One region of the Paenibacillus sp. FSL L8-0708 genome, then DNA from elsewhere that is predicted to be linked to it. Evidence: predicted binding sites of a transcription regulator. Region 1 holds the regulator's gene; the other holds the start of a gene.
The links. Region 1 encodes LexA, which represses DNA repair genes until DNA is damaged. Its sites were predicted from a motif close to CGAACATATGTTCG; they were not measured.

Region 1 (7,244 bases):
CGGATCCCATTACATTATCAAAAGAGTATAGCTTTGCTACTGCTTTTTTGTTACTCTTCGGATTTTTGGTACCGATTGCCAATTTTTTATTAGGCTCGTTAAGTGCGATCAAGTGAGATTGATTGGGGGGAATGAATGTTTTGGTGAAGCTGATGTTAAAAGATGAGGTCGCATTAACTAGCTTAGAAATTTCAGATGAAGCAGATAGCGTTTTCAATTTTATAATGGCGGCACTTAGAATTAAAACAACTCCTAAAATAGCAAATAAGTACATCAGGAAAATCAGCATATAATCACACCTCCTAGTTATCTCATTAGACTCAAATTGTTGCTTATTGAAAGATATGCCTGAATGATCTCCACTAGTATCTTTTAAAAGGGAAATTCGTGGAATTATAGGATAGGCTTCACGATTAACCCAAAAAAAGCACCCAGAGAAACCTTCCGATTCTGCAAATGATGCAAAATTGGGGGTTGCTGCAAGGGTGCTTTTTAAGGTGATTATGTAAACCTATAGAAAATTGAAGGCAGTGATATGATCGGTATAAACAATCAGCTGTTTGTATTCGATCGGAGTCCCATAACTAGCATAAGGTCTTACAGTAACGTCATTGAGGACAACAAAGTTATAGCTGAAATTTTTATCAGGGTGTTCTGCTCCCAAATAAGATATGTATTCGTCTACAATTACATCATCCATCAAAGATTTTAAATCAAATACATCCTCTTTGTTGGAGACGGTTGGAGAGACGATTCCCTGAATGCTGCCAAAAGAGGTGAGCAAATTCACTTTTTTTCCACTAGCTTGTTCATCATTTAAAAGTAAACCGGACAGCTTACCCAGTGCATCGACTTTAAAATCGACGAGGGTTCTAATTTTTGAATTATTCAAACTAAACACATCCTTTTCAATTTGCAATCCTGTTAACAATATTCGACATATAATCACCAAACTCCTAGTATGCTAATGAAAAAATACTTACTTATGTAATGACCCCCATTTTTTAATGTGATTTGGGGGTTGCCGAGCCTCCATTCGAATTTAATTTCTTATCGTTACTCGTGTGCCTATAGGGACAATAGCAGCGAGTGCTAACACATCCTCGTTGTACATCCGGATGCAGCCGTGGGACACCTCTTTCCCAATGGAGGAAGGGTCATTGTTTCCATGAATTCCGTAGTGTGGTTTAGACAGTCCCATCCAAAAAACACCGAAGGGACCCCCTGGGTCGGGTTGTTTGTTAATAATAGTGAATTCACCCACTGGGGATTGGGTTAACATCTTACCGATGCCGACAGGGAAACCTCTAATCACAATATCATTGTCCAGAAGATATAACATTCGTTGGGTCAGATCTACAATAATTCGGTAGTTGGGCATTATACGCAACACTCCTTTCTAATTAGGATATGAGCAGAACGCCTAAAGGGTTATTCATAGAAAATGGCCATTTTAGCCATTGGGAACAATTGTTCGTAAGTGGTTGGAAAGCAAAAAAACGTAGAAAAAAGGCTGTTCCGCATATGCGGAACAGCCTTTTATGTTAGAAGTGCATACTTAGTGGATATCTCGAAACAATCCGATGACTCTTCCGAGAATAGTTACGCGATTAAGGCGAAGCGGCTCATAAGCTGGATTCTCCGGCTGAAGCCGTATATGATCACGTTCCTTGTAAAAGGTCTTAACGGTTGCTTCATCTTCTTCGGTCATGGCTACAACGATATCTCCGTTGTCCGCTGTTTGTTGTTGGCGAACAATCACATAGTCACCATTCATAATGCCTGCGTCCACCATACTATCACCCATGACAGACAGCATAAATACTTTGTTGTCACCTACATAGTGAGTAGGAAGTGGGAAGTAGTCTTCGATATTCTCTGTAGCAGTGATAGGTACCCCGGCGGTAACTTTACCTACGACAGGAATCCGTGAGATGGTCTGCGCGAATTGGTGAACATTCTCTGAATCCTCTTGGCCTAGTAATTCTATTGCACGTGGCTTCGTTGGATCTCGACGAATAAGTCCCTTCTTCTCAAGCCGGTCCAAATGACCGTGAACTGTGGAGCTGGAAGCAAGGCCAACAGCTTCTCCAATTTCCCGGACGGAAGGTGGATAACCCTTGCTGCGGACTTCGCTTCGTATAAATTCCAGGATCGCCAGCTGGCGACTTGAAATCTTTGACATTGGAATCAACCCCATATAGTAATGTTTGGGAAAATTATAACATAGAACTACCGTTCGCACAAACATAAGTTCTAACTATTATAAATATTAATCTGCTAGAGTTAAAAAATGGTAGACAAATGATAATAAAATGAACCGCTTGAGTCTCTCGAAAAAAAGAGAACAATTGTTCTGAAATAGTATTGAACAAAACACATGTTCGTGTTATTATAAATTCGAAAGTAAGAACAAGTGTTTGGAGGATGATGATTATGCTAAAATACAGTACATACCGCAGCATCTACGACAAGGCCCCAGTGGTTGAATCTATAGGACATAATGACGTTGCCCGTAATTCCGCTAAGGTGAAAGAGATAACGGAACGTTTGCTTGGAGGGATGATTTCGTTGTTCCGTCAAGATTTCTTTATTAAGTTAATATTGATTTTCGTGCTAGTATTATCTGGCCTAACAGTAGTGGGAAATGTGTTTGCAGGATCGACGACTATAATGAAGGAAGAGAAGCGGATTGTGGTTGAACGTGGAGATACACTATGGAGTATTGCCCTTAAGAATAAACCAGCTGATATGAAGACAGTTGTTTATATAGAAGGAATTAAACGTTCAAGTGGGATTAAGAGTAGTCAAATTAACGCTGGAGACATACTTACTTTACCTATTTATTAATTTTCTGAGAACATAATAGAATGACCAGTAGAGCTTGCAGGGAGTAGACCTTGACAAGCTCTTTTTCTCATGGCAGAGTTAGAATTAATTTATAGGGGGAGGGAAAGTATTGAATATTGATGAGTTGGTCGCGCGAATTAACGAATTGGCACGCAAACAGAAGAGCGTAGGCCTTAATCAAGAGGAAGTGGCGGAACGCGCCAAGCTTCGTGAAATTTACCTGGGGAATATCCGCAATAACTTCCGAGCACAATTAAATACTATTGAAGTAGTAGATAACGATGAGCATGAACAAGGTAACAAGGGGCTTAAACATTAGCTCGCTGTTCCTTTTCATAGATATTTCAGGATGACTAGGGGGAACGCACATGGCCCGTTCTTGGGAAAGAATGGTTCAACGCAACACACAGCAAATCAACAAGCAAAGAAAGAAACAAGGCAAGGATACGATTTATGCCTCTAAATCTCCTACCCAGAATGCCGAAGTCTTTAAAGGTCGCAACATTGCATTTCCGGTAGTGTTAGTGATACTTGGCACTATGTTTTGGGTAGTTGGTTCTATTGATCAGGCCAAAGGCAATGGCATGCTGGCTAATTGGCTGGGAGTAGTACTGTACTATTTGCTGGCAGCGCTATTGTTCTTCCGTCGTCCGTACTTGAAGGTGGAAAAAGCAAGACTGTCCACTATTAAATTCAATCGCGAACGCGGACTTCCAGCTGCAGATATTGAGAAAATCACCCTTTCGCGTGGAGCTGTAGTCATTAAGCACAAAGGGAAACGTAAGAAATGGATTTTCACAAAACTTATGAATCGCTATGATACTAATGCGATGAGTACACGATTAGAAGCATTTGCTAAAGCTCACAACATTGAAGTAGTTCACGAATAGAACTAGACCAGTTAAAGGGAGAGGGAGACCTGTAATGCCAATTTCTGCTGTACTATTTGACCTTGATGATACATTGCTGTGGGATGATCGGAGCGTCGAAGAAGCATTTCGTTCTGCTTGTGAAGCCGCCGGGGATACGATTGATCCACAAGAACTAGAAGTTGCAGTTCGTAAGGAAGCAAGTAGCTTGTATGAATCTTATGAGACGTTCCCATTTACAAAGATGATCGGAATTAATCCTTATGAAGCACTCTGGGCTAACTTTACGGCAGGTGAACAGCCAGAATTCCGTCAATTGGAGCAGCTTGCACCGGTATATCGTAAAGAGTCTTGGCGTCGCGGACTTGCAGTGTTAGGGGTGGAAGACGAAGCACTAGCTGAGACCTTGGCAACTAAATTCGCAGCAGAGCGCAGAAAACGTCCATACATCTATGAAGAAACAATGCATGTACTGGAACAGTTACGGGGTCAAGTGAAGCTTTTGCTACTTACGAACGGCTGTCCTGCACTGCAACAAGAGAAACTAGATGGTGTGCCAGAGTTAATTCCTTTCTTTGATCATATTGTGATTTCCGGAAGCTTTGGTAAAGGCAAACCGGATAAGGAAATTTTCCTGCATGCTTTAGAGCTTCTTGATGTAACGCCTGAGCAAGCGGTTATGGTCGGCGATAAGCTGACAACGGATATCCGTGGGGGGCTGGCAGCAGGGTTGACCACGGTCTGGATTAATAGAAAAGGTAGAGCACCTAGTCTTGATATTCATCCGGATCATGAAATCAATCACCTTGAGGAACTTCTTCCACTAGTTCAATCCTTGTAAGATATACAGAGCTATTAGCTCCAACATAAAGACTTTATAAAAGCAGCGAGTTTCTGAGATCCTAAGAAACTCGCTGCTTTTCTGTACATACATACTAACATAAGGATTTCATTAGATTTTTAAGTAAATGATTTAAGTCACAAGACTAATGCGGAATTGATGCAAAATACTGAAAAACCAATAATAATGTGTATAATAGATGGAGATGTATAACATGAATTGGTAGATTTTTATTATTCGATAATGATTGGGAGGGCTCCAAATGATGAGATCGAAGAAATTAGTCGCTGTATTATTAGGTGCAACACTTCTAGTACTAGGTGGATGTTCTTCAAATGGAACCAAGCATTCAGAAATACATAACATGAATATGAACATGTCTATGGAACCTATCAAAGTCGAACTACAATGGAGTCCTGAAGAAGTTGTTGTAAATCAAAAGGTAACCTTTGAAGCTGTGGTGACCCAAGATAACGAGGCAGTAGATGATGCAAAAGAGGTTCTGTTCGAAATTGTGAATAAAAATGATGAGGGACAGAAAATAGAGCTTAAGGGAAAGCTAATTGGTAAAGGAGTCTATCAAGCAGAAGGGACCCTTGAAAAGGAAGGACAATATAATGTCACTTCACATGTGACAGCCCGGACACAGCACTCTATGCCTAGCAAAGAGCTGTCTGTGAAACCATGATTCAAAGGTTCGCAAAGGTTACTGAGCAATAACAGATAAAGCAGAGTGGAAAGGAAGGCTTTTCGAAATTCCTTTATTCTGCTAAACTTACTCTAATGTTTTACTGGGGGGACTATTAGTTGGCTAAATATACACTTGAGGAAAGCTTACAACAAAGGATTTTGATCCTTGATGGCGCAATGGGCACGATGATCCAACAGGTGCCTCTTACTGGAGAAGATTTTGGAGGCGATGAGCTGGACGGCTGTAATGAAATGCTGGTATTAACACGCCCAGAAGTCATTCAGACGATTCATGAGCAGTACCTCGAAGCAGGGGCTGATCTCATTGAGACTAACACATTTGGTGCAACCTCTGTTGTGCTAGCTGAATATGATATTCCTCAGCGGGCACGTGAGATCAATCTAGCGGCAGCAGAGTTGGCTCGAAGAGCAGTAGACAAATATGACACACCTGACCGTCCGCGATACGTCGTGGGGGCTATGGGTCCAACAACAAAAACGCTCTCAGTAACTGGAGGCGTTACTTTCCAAGAGTTAGTTGATAGCTATGAGGAACAAGCAGTGGCATTGATCGACGGTAAAGTAGATGTTTTGCTGCTGGAGACCTCTCAAGATACACTTAACGTTAAAGCTGGAAGTATTGGTATTCGTAATGCTTTTGAAAAGACTGGCATCACGTTGCCGGTTATGATTTCCGGAACAATTGAACCAATGGGTACTACATTGGCAGGTCAGAATATTGAAGCATTTTATATCTCATTAGAACATCTGAAGCCTATCTCTATGGGCCTCAACTGTGCGACTGGTCCTGAGTTTATGCGGGATCACATTCGTTCGCTTTCGGAGATCTCCTCCGCAGCCGTGAGCTGTTATCCAAACGCAGGATTGCCGGATGAGAACGGACATTATCATGAATCTCCAGATTCTTTAGCTCGCAAGATTGCAGCCTTTGCCGAAAAAGGCTGGCTGAACATTGCAGGGGGTTGCTGTGGAACGACACCAGAGCATATCCGTGCGATGAAGGAAGCACTTTCTGAATATCCTCCACGCCCGCTGACAGGTAATCATCCACCTGCACTTTCAGGCATTGAGCCTATCTATATTGAGAACGACAACCGCCCATACATGGTTGGTGAACGTACGAATGTACTTGGCTCTCGTAAATTTAAACGTCTTATCGTCGAAGGTAAATATGAGGAAGCCTCAGAAATTGCCCGTGCTCAGGTGAAGAGTGGGGCACAGGTTATTGACGTGTGTGTACAAGACCCTGACCGTGATGAGATTGAAGATATTAAGCTTTTCTTAGAACTGGTTGTGAAAAAGGTTAAAGTACCCCTGATGATCGATACTACCGATCCTAAGGTTATCGATTTGGCTTTGCAGTACTGTCAAGGTAAGGCGATAATTAACTCCATTAACCTTGAAGATGGTGAAGAAAAATTCGAGCTGGTGACGCCGATCATTCATAAATATGGTGCAGCTATTGTTGTGGGTACCATCGATGAGACGGGACAAGCCATTAAGGCGACAGATAAACTGGAAGTGGCTAAACGCTCCTATGACTTGCTAGTGAATAAGTACGGTTTAGCAGGAGAAGATCTTATTTTTGACACGTTGGTGTTCCCTGTAGGAACCGGAGATGAACAATATATCGGTTCAGCAAAAGAAACGATTGACGGCATTCGTTTGATCAAGGAAGCACTTCCAGGTGTTCATACGATCTTGGGCATCAGCAACGTCTCCTTTGGATTGCCGGAAGCGGGACGTGAAGTGTTGAACTCCGTATTCCTTTATGAATGTACAAAAGCTGGGTTGGATTATGCGATCGTAAATACAGAGAAAGTGGAGCGGTATGCTTCCATTCCTGCTGAAGAACGTCATCTTGCTGAGGAACTGATTTATAATACGAATGATGAGACGCTTTCTGCTTTTGTAGCTGCTTTCCGTGGTAAAAAAGTAGAGAAAAAAGAGAAGATTTCCAACCTGTCACTTGA
Region 2 (7,244 bases), 360 kb from region 1:
GCTGAAGATGAGATGAACCCACATAATGTATTTATAATTGATGGTATAGTTAGTACGATCCGCTCTAATGAGAAACATTATAATTTATTGCAAAATGTTATGAGCATGCCAAGCACAAAGGTTATTGAGCATCCAGATATTTTCGTACGCGAATCTGAGTATAGTTACGATGACTTTGATATTATTATTGAGCTGCGGAATAATCCAACGGAAGAAATCTTGTACGAGTCATTTACGACGAGCTACAGTGATGATTTATAGAACACAAACGATGAAGAATACACTTCCGAGCATGTTTTTTTATAAAGCTGGTTAAGGAAGTTTACATTCATAGAACTTACAGGAGGTGATGGTATGTCGGAACTGGGCCGGCAATTGAAAGAGGCACGTCTGCAAAAAGGGATGAGTCTTGACGATGTCCAGGAAGTAACAAAAATTCGCAAAAAGTATTTGGAAGCCATCGAGTCTGGAGACTACAAGGTGCTTCCAGGAAGTTTTTATGTGAGGGCGTTTATCAAAACGTATGCAGAAGCAGTAGGCATGAGTCCTGACGAACTGCTCGAGGAGCATGGGAACGTACCTGCACCACCCGCAGACACGACCATGGAGACGGTGATTCAAAAGCGCAGCCGTAGACCCGAAACCGAACGGAATGCAAAATGGCTGCCAACGGTGCTGATGTGGACATTCCCTATATTGATTATTGTGGTGATTTACATTTATGCTTCTAGTTTAAACAAAGCAGACCCTGATCAAGTTGATCAAACAAATATCACCAATAATGTGCAGGATCCTAATACAGCACAAACATCTCCACCCGCATCAGGAGGCGGTGTAGTAGCGCCTACTTCCTCGGCAGGTGCAGAAGCAACTACTGAGCCAACTACGGAGCCTACGCCAACACCGACACCAACGCCGTCTCCTCAATCGATCACGGTTACACCAGATGGGAAGTCAGGCAAAACAACGAAATTTAAGGTTACAGCTCCTGCCGGAAGCGAAGTTAAGGTTGAGATTGTTGCTACTGGAGAGAGCTGGCTTGAAGTTTATAAAGGCGAAAACTCTAAAGGTGAAAAACTCTCCTTCGGAACTACAGGAGCTGGAGATCATCTGAGCTTCGTTCTTGGTAGTGAGGGCATGTATATTAAGTCTGGATATTCCCCAGCAACTGAGATTACCGTAAATGGTCAAGTAATCACGGATGAGAAGACGTCCTCACGTCTCCTGCTTAATCTTGATGACGGTTCTGGAAGTGAAGGTACCCAAAGTGAAGGGACAGGCGAATAACAAATAGGATGTATAGACTTTGGCTTTAGGGAGAACATAAGACTGTTTTCAGTTTTAGCCAAAGTGAGGTGTACATCTTATGACAGTTAGCTGGATTGTAGCTGGCCTTGGGGTTGTTGTCAGTCTCATCGGATACTATTTGACACCAGGTGCTTGGGGATACGGAATTCTCGGATTCGGTATTGCACATATTGTGCTAGGAATTCTGGATATGTTTCGTAATCCGGTCCGAAGCAGATAGAAGCTGTAGAAATGAACGTCTCCAACGGCGTACTTCCGGTGGAGACGTGTTTCTACCCTTTGAACCAAACTCACTCGAAGGAAAAGCTCCACTTAGTGGGGCTGTTTTCTATGTCGGGTGAGCTACATAATGATTTATCCAAAATTAGACTTAATAGTACCATTCTCTTATAATAGTAGCAGACTAATTGTATAAAGGACGTGGAGTTTAATGAGTTCAGAATGTTCATTTGATATTGTATCCAAAATGGATATGCAGGAGTTAACGAATGCTATTCACCAAACAGAGAAAGAGATCGACAACCGCTTTGATTTTAAGAACAGCAAAAGCAGTCTGAAGCTGGAGAAAGATGCACTTATTATCGCCTCTGAAGACGAATATAAGCTCAACGCTGTTATTGATATTTTACAATCAAAGATGGTGAAAAGAGGCATTACCCTAAAGAATCTGGATTTCGGTAAAGTAGAACCGGCTTCCCTGGGATCTGTACGTCAACGTTTAGGGCTTAAGCAAGGCATTGATCAGGAGAATGCGAAAAAGATTAATATTCTGATTCGTGATTCAAAATTAAAGGTGAAGAGCCAGATCCAAGGGGATCAAATTCGTGTGACCGGTAAGAGCCGCGACGATTTGCAGCAGATTATTCAGATCTTGCGTAAAGCTGATTTGCCGCTGGATCTACAATTCATGAACATGAAATAGAATTTTGTGCCCCGCAGTGCTTATTAGCACTAACAACGCGGGGTGCTTTCTGTTTTTTTGACACCTATTTATTGCTATAATATACTTGCTTAAGTAGAAATGGATTAGCCTGATTTAGGCAATTTGTATGAACGATTTAGGGGAGGAAAACTTCAGTGAATTTGCCCAACCGCATCACGCTAGCTCGTATTTGCCTGATCCCGATTATGATGTTTTTTTTACTGGTGGATTTCAGTTTTTATCCAGAACCGATACATTGGGGCTCGTTTCAGCTATCTGTTAATCATTTGGTAGCAGCTGTAATCTTTTTGCTTGCGGCCAGCACGGATGGAATAGACGGCTACATTGCTAGGAAATATAATATGGTCACCAATCTCGGTAAACTCCTTGATCCACTTGCGGACAAACTGCTGGTATCTGCAGTTCTGATTTCACTTGTGGAGCTGGGCAGATGCGATTCATGGATTGCTATTGTAATCATCAGTCGTGAGTTTGCAGTCACCGGACTTCGCCAGATTGCATTGCTAGAGGGAAAAGTGGTTGCCGCCAGCAAATGGGGCAAGATAAAGACGGTTGTACAAATTGTTGCGATCTCACTGCTGTTGTTGAATAATTTCCCATTTCAATTTGTCAGTATTCCTGTAGACGATATTGCTATTTGGGCCGCAGCGCTGATCACTATTTATTCTGGAATTGATTATTTTGTGAAGAATAAGGATCTGCTACAGCTGCATAATGCGTAAGCATGTAAGCTGGATATACAAGGAAAGGTAATAGGTGAAGCACCTATTACCTTTTTTGAAATCCAAAAGCAGTGTACCTACATTATAACGAGGAGGCGAAAGCCAGGTATGAAAGCGGAGATTATTGCAGTAGGGACAGAGCTTTTGCTCGGTCAAATCGTGAATAGTAATGCCCAGTTTTTGTCTATAGAGCTAGCTGCCATCGGGATCGATGTATACTTTCAAACCGTTGTCGGTGATAACAGCAGCCGCCTGCAGCAAGCCATCGAGATCGCTCAGAGTCGGGCCGACGTTATTATCTTTACGGGCGGAATTGGCCCCACTGAGGATGATCTGACTAAAGATGCACTGGCTGCATCGCTAGGTAGAATGCTCCATATTGATCGTTTGGCGATGGATCATGTACAACGTTTCTTTGATGATCGTAAGATCGTTATGACCGAAAATAACCGCAAACAGGCACTTATAATTGAAGGAACTACACCGTTGCCGAATGAAATCGGTCTTGCGGTTGGGATTGCTTTTGAGCATGAGAAGAAATATTATATTGTGCTTCCAGGTCCACCTCGTGAGATGAAACCGATGTTCGTAGATAAAGCAGTACCGTGGCTACAGCAGCACGCCTTGACGAACGAAACACCGCTTTATTCAAAAATGCTCAAATTTGCCGGCATCGGAGAATCACTGCTGGAGGACAAGCTCATCGAACTGATTCACAGTCAGACGGATCCAACGATTGCTCCGTATGCCAAAGAGGGAGAGGTAACTGTTCGTATTTCGACAAAGGCCCCTTCTGAGCATGAAGCTACAAAAAAGCTGGAGATACTGGAACAACAAATCAAGGAGATTTTGCCGGAACATTTGTATGCGAACATTGATGTGCCGCTGGAGCAATTGATTGTGGATTGGATGGCGGATGCCGGCCTGACCTTAAGTGCGGCAGAGAGCTGCACCGGAGGTTTGCTGATGGAGAGCATAACAAATATTCCAGGCAGTGCATCGATGTTTGCCGGCGGAATCGTCTGCTATTCGAATGACTTAAAGAAAAAGCTACTGAATGTGCCAAGTGCTTATTTGGAGGGACCCAATGCTCCTGGAGCCGTAAGTCGAGAAGTTGCCGAGGTGTTGGCTGACCAAGTGAGAATGATTGCAGACAGCGATTTCGGCTTATCTGTTACGGGTGTGGCTGGACCGGGTTATTCTGAGCGCAAGCCTGTTGGACTTGTATTTATCGGCTTGGCTGAACGGGGACGTAAGACAGAGGTCTATGAGCTTAATCTTAAAGGTACACGGGAAAATATCCGGTTGCGTACTGTAAAGGCTCTGCTGTATCGTCTGTGGCGGAGACTTGAGGAACGCAAGGTGGAGACACCTCTTGAGGGTTCAGACTTGTAATGGGAGATTAGCCCAGTTATAATAAACACATACGGAAGAACCGTGGCACTGAGATTTCTTTGCTGCGGTTTTTTGTATATTTGCAGAGATTTTGATCACGATGGCTACTCATGATCATAAGTCGTTGATGTCCGGTGAAGTGGGGAATTTAACTAACTTCTATCTCCGGAGGGAGGCTTACAATAAAAGGGATAAATAACGCCCAAGACAAAAAAAACGAATGTATGTTCGAAAAAAAGCTTGGCAAGACCTTAAAAACACGTTATTATATTACTATAAACAGTGAAGGAAGTGGTCTGATTGTCAGATCGTCGTGCAGCGCTTGATATGGCGCTTCGTCAAATAGAAAAACAATTTGGTAAAGGTTCGGTAATGAAACTGGGAGAATCCACGCATATGCAAGTGGAAGTTGTACCTAGCGGATCTTTGGCACTTGATATTGCGTTAGGTATAGGCGGACTTCCAAAGGGACGTATTATTGAAGTATATGGACCGGAATCTTCAGGTAAAACAACAGTTGCTCTTCATGCTATTGCAGAAGTGCAAAGACAAGGCGGACAAGCTGCATTTATCGATGCCGAGCATGCGCTTGATCCGAAATATGCACGTAACTTGGGCGTAAATATCGATGAATTGCTGCTTTCTCAGCCAGACACGGGTGAACAAGCGCTGGAAATCGCCGAAGCACTTGTTCGTAGTGGAGCCGTTGATATTATTGTCGTTGACTCCGTTGCTGCTTTGGTACCTAAGGCTGAAATTGAAGGCGATATGGGTGATTCCCACGTCGGATTGCAGGCTCGCTTGATGTCTCAAGCACTTCGTAAGCTTTCTGGTGCCATTAGCAAATCCAATACGATCGCTATCTTTATCAACCAGCTTCGTGAGAAGATCGGTGTTATGTTCGGTAACCCTGAGACAACTCCGGGTGGTCGTGCATTGAAATTCTACTCTTCTGTACGTTTAGATGTACGTCGCGTAGAGAGCATCAAGATGGGGAACGATGTGGTTGGTAACCGTACTAAGATCAAGATTGTGAAGAATAAAGTAGCTCCTCCATTTAAACAGGCTGATGTTGATATCATGTACGGTGAAGGGATTTCCAAAGAGGGAAGTCTTGTAGATATCGGTACTGAAATGGATATCGTGAATAAGAGTGGTGCATGGTATTCCTACGAAGGCGAGCGTCTCGGTCAAGGTCGTGAGAATGCTAAACAGTTTTTGAAGGAACATCAGGATATAGCCCTTATTATTGAGAATAAGATCCGTGAAGCAAGTAATTTATCCACTATTGTTGCTGCGCCGAAGAATGAAGATATTATTGCAGAGCAAGAAGAAGAAGAGAAATTGCTTCTCGAAATCGAATAGTATATTAAGCAATAGGACGCCCTGTGATTGATTGTTGCAGGGTGTCTTTTCTTAACAAGTAATGAAAGTAAGACGATAACCGATCTATTGCTATGAGGTGACAAACAACTATGGTAATACAACTGGATTTTGAAGCAGAAGAACAAGATGAGCAGGTGTTATCTGATTTTCCTGAAGGAGAACTCTTAGAGATCACTAAAGTAGAACGTCAAAAGAAATCTGACCACCGTTATATCATACATTTCGGAGCATATAACATGACTGTGCACGAGGACGTCATGATTAAATATCGAATGATTACTGGTAATTCTTTTATGAAGGCTGATTTGTTGGAAATTGTTGTAGCTGATGAGCGTCAACGAGCTTATGTAGAAGGCCTCCGTTATCTAGAACGTAAACCACGCACCGCTATGGAAATGACTCGCCGTTTACGCCAGAAGGAAATAGGAGAGACTATTATTGCGGAAGTGGTGCAGCGGCTGCAGGAGGAAAGACTTCTTGATGACCCTTTATATGCTAAGCAATGGGCAGAGCAACGAATAGCGAACCAGCGGAAAGGGAAGATGTGGATTCGACAAGAGCTACGTGAGAAAGGGATTGACAAAACCCTTATATCGGAAGCTTTGGAGAATATTACTCCTGAACAAGAGCTGGAGAGCGCACTCGAAACTGGGCGCAAGAAATGGAATCTCATCCGTGGAGAAGCTTCAGATAAGCGAAGAAAGACTGGAGCCTTCCTTATGCGCCGTGGATTTTCGGGCGATATGGTTCGCCAAGTGATCAATACTTTACTTGCGGAAGACAATTATGAAGGTGAAGATGAGGAGTTTTACTAGAATCACTGATTCTCTTGACATTAATGCGTATATCGACTCTCTTGACAATGTCTTTTTATAAATAATAAAATATAACATGAATCGGCATAAAATTAGAATCCTTTTTCCTTCCCAAAAAGGAGACTGTTTTAAACGGTTCACGTACAACTCATATGAAATGTAATCGCCGGATAAGGCGGGCAGTGTGCATGTGCAGCATGTGCAGTATGGCAATCGGTTGTTTACCGGTTTTTTGTATGGTGATGAACGGATAGTTAAACAACTGCACAATTCCCAGGGATATACCTTGGAGAGGAACCAACGAGGAGGTGAACAGATGCTGGAATCATGGATCTGGGTCATTATCGTTCTCGTTGTAGCTGCAATATTCTTTGGGTTCGGTTATTTTATTCGTAAATCCCTTGCAGAAGCTAAAATCCAAAGCGCAGAAAGAGAAGCCGTTGTCATCGTTGAGAATGCGAAGAAGGACGCTGAGGCGCTGAAGAAAGAAACAGTATTGGAAGCTAAGGACGAAGTCCATAGAATCCGTACTGAAGCTGAGAAAGAAACTCGTGAACGTCGGAATGAAATCCAACGGCAAGAGAGACGTTTGCTGCAAAAGGAAGAATCTCTGGATAAAAAAATGGAATCGCTTGAAAGAAAAGAAGAACAAGTAGCTAACAAAGAGAAACGAAT

Region 2: a site for LexA is predicted at 4,586-4,599, ahead of recA (recombinase RecA). Genes of this name have one in related genera too.

Annotation. Positions count from the first base shown of each region.
Region 1 covers NZ_JBBPBC010000001.1:4,342,712-4,349,955, reverse strand. The annotation lists gene NYE58_RS20705 (hypothetical protein) at 1-289, opposite strand, end outside; gene NYE58_RS20700 (hypothetical protein) at 512-892, opposite strand; gene NYE58_RS20695 (L,D-transpeptidase) at 1,043-1,381, opposite strand; gene lexA (transcriptional repressor LexA) at 1,559-2,185, opposite strand; gene NYE58_RS20685 (LysM peptidoglycan-binding domain-containing protein) at 2,437-2,850, shown strand; gene NYE58_RS20680 (DUF896 domain-containing protein) at 2,960-3,169, shown strand; gene NYE58_RS20675 (hypothetical protein) at 3,219-3,740, shown strand; gene NYE58_RS20670 (HAD family hydrolase) at 3,775-4,560, shown strand; gene NYE58_RS20665 (FixH family protein) at 4,823-5,248, shown strand; gene metH (methionine synthase) at 5,428-7,244, shown strand, end outside.
Region 2 covers NZ_JBBPBC010000001.1:4,701,962-4,709,205, reverse strand. The annotation lists gene NYE58_RS22510 (DUF3388 domain-containing protein) at 1-261, shown strand, start outside; gene NYE58_RS22505 (helix-turn-helix domain-containing protein) at 355-1,287, shown strand; gene NYE58_RS22500 (hypothetical protein) at 1,367-1,528, shown strand; gene NYE58_RS22495 (YajQ family cyclic di-GMP-binding protein) at 1,739-2,230, shown strand; gene pgsA (CDP-diacylglycerol--glycerol-3-phosphate 3-phosphatidyltransferase) at 2,386-2,973, shown strand; gene NYE58_RS22485 (competence/damage-inducible protein A) at 3,082-4,368, shown strand; gene recA (recombinase RecA) at 4,669-5,733, shown strand; gene NYE58_RS22475 (regulatory protein RecX) at 5,844-6,569, shown strand; gene rny (ribonuclease Y) at 6,886-7,244, shown strand, end outside.